Linked DNA regions of Parabacteroides chongii. The protein of the gene in region 1 interacts with the protein of each later gene in a pairwise test. Links are inferred from orthologs where the notes say so. Each region holds a gene or a part of one and is shown on either strand. Other genes may lie near its edges.

Evidence for each region. The genes of interacting proteins can lie anywhere in the genome.
Region 2: the proteins of ftsZ (region 1) and P3L47_RS12255 interact in binary tests that used the Escherichia coli proteins (3 or more experiments, as listed by UniProt). The link is inferred for Parabacteroides chongii from one-to-one orthologs.

The regions. Positions count from the first base shown.
Region 1 is NZ_CP120849.1:804,144-807,007, forward strand. What follows is about bases 24-2,862. They hold ftsZ (cell division protein FtsZ), read right to left. Parts: upstream 2,208-2,862; coding sequence 840-2,207; downstream 24-839. Other genes in these bases: P3L47_RS03400 (carbon starvation CstA family protein), read right to left, coding at 24-251; P3L47_RS03405 (GatB/YqeY domain-containing protein), read right to left, coding at 366-818; ftsA (cell division protein FtsA), read right to left, coding at 2,237-2,862. Also shown: more of P3L47_RS03400, read right to left, coding at 1-23; more of ftsA, read right to left, coding at 2,863-2,864. UniProt on the Escherichia coli protein: Essential cell division protein that forms a contractile ring structure (Z ring) at the future cell division site. The regulation of the ring assembly controls the timing and the location of cell division.
Region 2 is NZ_CP120849.1:3,323,123-3,326,094, forward strand. Bases 26-2,972 are described here. They hold P3L47_RS12255 (rod shape-determining protein), read left to right. Parts: upstream 26-962; coding sequence 963-1,982; downstream 1,983-2,972. Other genes in these bases: purH (bifunctional phosphoribosylaminoimidazolecarboxamide formyltransferase/IMP cyclohydrolase), read left to right, coding at 26-943; mreC (rod shape-determining protein MreC), read left to right, coding at 2,076-2,930; mreD (rod shape-determining protein MreD), read left to right, coding at 2,923-2,972. Also shown: more of purH, read left to right, coding at 1-25. UniProt on the Escherichia coli protein: Forms membrane-associated dynamic filaments that are essential for cell shape determination. Acts by regulating cell wall synthesis and cell elongation, and thus cell shape.

The DNA of each region.
Region 1 (2,864 bases):
ATCCACAGAAAAGAGGCTGTACCGAACTTCGCCCCCATAATGGCACCGAAGATCGGACCCAGTCCGGCAATATTCAGAAACTGGATCATAAAGACTTTCCAGGAGGACATCGGGATATAATCGACTCCGTCCTGATGCGTGTAAGCCGGAGTTTTACGGGATGGGTCAATCCCGAAGATGCGTTCTATAAAAGAACCGTAGATGAAATAGCCTGCAATAAGAGCTGCAAGGCAACAGATAAAGGTTATCATGGTGGTAAGTTCTATCAGGGTGAGTTATCCTGTTATCAAAAAGGATTTACAAATACAGGTTCATTTGCCGTCAACTTCAACTGACGGCAAATGAACCTGTAATAGCCGAGTTATTTAGCTATTCAGTAAACGTTTTACCGTTTCTGAAATAGCACGTCCTTCCGCCTTACCGGCAAGAGCTTTGGAAGCAACGCCCATTACTTTACCCATGTCTTTCGGGCCAGCGGCACCTACCTGGGCGATGATCGCTTTTATTTCTGTTTCCAGTTCTTCGGCAGTCATCTGTTTCGGAAGATAAGCTTCAAGCACCTTTACCTGCGCCAGTTCAGCTTCCGCCAGGTCTGCACGGTTTTGCTGGGTGTAGATTTCAGCTGAATCCTTGCCCTGTTTTACCAGCTTCTGGATCATCTTCGTAGCATCGGCATCTGTCAGGGTATCGTTGGCTCCCGGAGCTGTCTTAGCTTCCAGAAAGACTTTCTTTACATTTCTCAATGTTTCGAGGGCAACCTTATCTTTTGCCTTCATTGCGTTTTTAATGTCTTCGCTGACTCTTTCAAACAAATCCATATATTAATTGCTTATTAAAAATTATCGAAAACTTATCACCTGCTTACCTCCGGTATCCGGTTTCTTTCCTTCCGGACGCGAAGCCGACGGAGCCGTTGCAGTGGCCGATGATACCGGAATATCACTGCCCTGTACTTTCGAACGGGCACGGGCGATCACTTTCGGGTCACGGTTATAAGTAGGATTATCTTCGATCAAGGCGATCAATGCATCGTCGTCCAGTTCATCCTGCGTCAGTACGACCGCTTTGGCACGGGCAGCCACACGACGCATACGCTGGCCGGAAGCACCGTAATATTTGTCGATCAGGTCTTTTTCGGCACGTTCCTTGTTCAGGCGTTCCTCTTCCAGGCGAAGCTCTTCCTCGGTCATGCGGCCCTGTTCGATCTGACGTTTTTCGGCGATCTGCGGAATGTCTTCCATTCCGAAACCGGTAGCCAGGATCGTCATCTTCACTTTCGATCCCAATGTCGTATCGACAGCCGTACCCCAAATCACTTCGATATCGCGTCCGAAGCGCGACATGAAATCGTGCACATCGTTCATTTCTTCCATACGCAGTTCCGCTTCTTCGCCGAACGAAACGTTGAACAATATCTTCTTAGCGTTGAAAACGTCATTATTGTTCAGCAACGGAGAGTTCAACGCATCTTCGATCGCCTGGCGCACACGGCCTTCACCTTCACCGAAACCGTTACTCATCAAGGCAACGCCACCGTCTTTCATAGTGGTATTGACATCGGCAAAGTCGAGGTTGATAATACCCGGAAGGGTGATGATCTCGGCAATACTCTTGGCGGCAATCGTCAGCGTATCATCCGCTTTCCCGAAGGCATTCGTCATGGTCAAGTCGGAATAGATGGCACGCAGGCGTTCGTTGTTGATCACCAGCAGGGCATCCACATTCTTGCTGATCTCTTCCACCCCGTTCAGGGCCTGAATGATCTTGCGTTCGCCTTCAAAGACGAAAGGTATGGTGACGATACCGACGGTCAGAATTCCCATATCCTTGGCGATGCGGGCAATGACCGGAGCAGCTCCCGTTCCCGTACCGCCACCCATTCCGGCAGTGATAAAGACCATCTTGGTTCCGTCGCTCAGCATCTTGCGGATATCTTCCATACTTTCTTCGGCAGCCATCATGGCCCGCTCGGGCTTGTTTCCGGCTCCCAGTCCCTGGGTGATATTACGGCCCAGCGGCACTTTGACCGGCACGTCCGAACGGTTCAGCGCCTGGTTGTCTGTGTTACACAGAACGAATGTAACATCATGTATACCTTCTTTGTACATGTGGGTAACCGCGTTACCACCACCGCCTCCTACACCAATTACTTTGATGATCTTAGGAGTATCTGTCGGATAATTGAAACTTAATATTGTGTCGTCCATTGTCTTCCGGTTTTAATCCATTCGCTGATTTACTTTATATCGTCTTCGTCGTCAAACAGGCTCTTGCCAAACGTATCTATTCCCTTGGTCAGCCGTCCGAACAGACCGGGACCTTTTTTCTTTTCCGGTTTCTTCTTGGGTGGTTCGGGAACTCTCTTAGGTTCTTCCATGACAGGCTCTTCTTCCTTCTTCTCCGGTATCGGTTCTACTTTAGGCGGGATATAAAGAGCACAGTTTTCCGTTCCTCTTGCCAGCAAACCGACAGCTACGGCGTATTCGGGATTGTTGGCGATCATCTCACCGCTTTCCACGATGCCTTTGCGTACGGCAGAATAGCGAACATCCATTTTCAGGCGTTCACGGATCACTTCAGGCAGGTTCTTCAAGGCAGCACCGCCACCAGTGATAATGATACCGGCACCCAGCGAATTCATCAAGCCGGTCGCTTCGAGACGGGCATATACGTTTTCGAGGATTTCTTTCATACGGGCTTCGATCACATTATTGAGATCCGCCAGTTTAACCTCACGCAATCCCATGCCGTCGGCAGAACTTACCTGGATGCTCAGATCGTTGTCTTTCTCCATCAGGGCACTGCCGTAAGTCAGTTTCACGCGTTCAGCCTCAGCTTCCACCAGATGGAGGCTGGTGATATCG
Region 2 (2,972 bases), 2.5 Mb from region 1 along the record:
TTTTGACGGACGCGAAGGCTCTCACCTGCGTGTTGCTGTAGATCAGCCAATGCACCTGCGTTACGGTGAAAACCCGCACCAGGCTGCCAAATACTATGGTAAGTTCAACGATATGTTCGATCAGATCCATGGTAAGGAAATTTCTTACAACAACTTGCTGGATATCGATGCTGCTGTCAGCCTGATCGACGAGTTCGACGAACTGACATTCGCTATCCTGAAACATAATAACGCATGTGGTATCGCATCCCGTCCGACTGTGCTCGAAGCATGGAAAGATGCATTGGCCGGTGACCCGGTTTCTGCTTTCGGCGGTATCCTGATTACCAACAGCGTGATCGATAAAGAAGTAGCAGAAGAGATCAACAAGATCTTCTTCGAAGTGATCATCGCCCCGGAATATACAAAAGACGCTTTGGAAGTGCTGATGCAGAAGAAAAACCGCATCATTCTGATCCGTAAGGAAGCAAAGACATGTCCGATGCAATTCCGCTCACTATTGAATGGTGCATTGATGCAGGAAAAAGACCTGAGCATCCAGACTGCTGCAGATCTGGAACCGATGACTGACAAAAAGCCTTCCGCACAGGAAACGGCAGACCTGTTGTTCGCTAATAAACTGGTGAAACACAGCAAATCGAACGCTATCACATTGGTAAAGAACAAACAGCTTTGTGCCAGTGGTATCGGTCAGACATCGCGCGTAGATTCTTTGAAACAAGCTATTGAAAAGGCAAACTCTTTCAAATTTGATCTGAAAGGTGCCGTTATGGCTTCTGATGCATTTTTCCCGTTTCCTGACTGTGTTGAGATTGCTGATAAGGCAGGTATTACTGCCGTTATCCAACCGGGTGGTTCTGTAAATGACAAGCTGTCTGTTGATTATTGTAATGAACATGGCTTGGCTATGGTTAAGACGGGAGTCCGTCATTTCAAACACTAAAAAAACACCTTATTAAAAAATGGGATTATTTTCTTTTACACAAGAAATAGCGATGGACCTGGGTACTGCGAATACCATCATCATCAGTGGTGGTAAGGTCGTGGTAGATCAGCCATCGGTAGTTGCCCTCGACCGGCGTACCGACAAGGTGCTGGCAGTCGGAGAGAAGGCACGCCAGATGCACGGAAAGACGCACGAGAATATTCGTACGATCCGTCCGTTGCGCGATGGTGTGATTGCCGACTTCTTTGCTGCCGAGCAAATGATACGCGGTATGATCAAAATGATAAATCCGAAACATCGCTGGTTTTCTCCTTCATTGCGGATCGTGGTTTGTATCCCGTCCGGAAGCACTGAAGTGGAGATACGTGCCGTACGTGACTCTGCCGAGCATGCCGGAGGACGCGATGTTTATATGATCTATGAACCTATGGCAGCTGCGATCGGTATCGGTATCGATGTGGAAGCGCCCGAAGGAAACATGATCGTGGATATAGGCGGTGGTACGACTGAGATCGCTGTTATCTCGTTGGGTGGTATCGTTTCCAATAAATCGATCCGTATCGCCGGGGATGACCTGACGGCTGATATAATGGAATATATGCGTCGCCAGCATAATGTGAAAGTCGGTGAACGTACAGCCGAGTTGATCAAGATCAATGTCGGTTCTGCATTGACGTTCCTGGATAATCCTCCTGAAGATTATATTGTACATGGTCCGAATCAGATGACGGCTCTTCCGATGGAAGTTCCTGTTTCTTATCAGGAAATAGCACACTGTCTGGAAAAATCTATTTCCAAGATGGAAGCAGCTATCCTGAGCGCACTCGAACAGACTCCTCCCGAACTGTATGCCGATATCGTACGCAACGGTATCTATTTGGCAGGTGGTGGTGCTCTGATGCGCGGGCTTGACAAGCGTCTGACGGACAAGATCAATATCCCGTTCCATATTGCAGAAGATCCGTTGCATGCGGTTGCAAAAGGTACGGGCGTAGCATTGAAGAATATAGATAAATTTAATTTCCTTATCCGATAAAATAGTTGACAGTTGACAGTTGACAAGTGACAGTTTAATTTTTATTCTAACTGTCAACTGTCACTTGTCAACTGTTAACTTGTTATATGGCTTATGCGTAAACTGCTGGACTTCCTGGTAAGAAAGAGGCATTGGTTTCTGTTTGTTTTGCTTGAGATTGTTTCGTTGATGCTGATCTATCGTAATAATGCATACCAGCGGAATATCATCTTTAGTTCGGCAAACGTATTGACCGGTCATATTTCATCTGTTTCCGGTTATGTGACATCCTATCTGGACCTGCGTGAAATAAACAAGGAGTTGCTGGAGAGGAACGGGCAGTTGGAAATGGATTTGCTGGAGTTGCAGGACCGTCTAGATATGATGGTCGCCGATACACTTACTTTTAGCGGGTTTGCTCCTGATTCGACCGAACAGTTTCCGTATAGTTTTGTCTTGGCGGAGGTTGTGAATAATAGTGTAAGCCATCTTTCGAATTACATCACTGTGAATAAAGGACGTAAAGACGGTATCGCACCGGATATGGGCGTTGTTTCCGAAAGGGGAGTTGTTGGCATTGTTTCCACTGTGACAGATCAGTTCTCAGTGATCATCCCTTTACTTAATCCTAAATCACGGTTGAGTTGCAAGGTGTTGGGAAGTAGTTATTTCGGTTCGTTGAGTTGGAATGGACGAAATACCCGCTATGCCAACCTGGAAGAACTGCCACGGCATGTGGAGTTTCAGAAAGGAGATACGATCGTGACGAGCGGTTATTCGAGTGTGTTCCCGGCAGGACTGGTTGTCGGTACGGTTTCCGACTTTGAGAAACAGCACGACGATAACTTCTTTTCACTGGAGGTGGAACTGGCGACAGATTTTCAGTCGTTAAACAACGTCAGGATCATTAAGAATTATAATCAGGCAGAACAGAGAAGAGTAGAACAAGAGGCGAGGAGAAATGATTAATTTATTACGGGGGTTGATTTATTTCGTTGTATTGGTATTGAT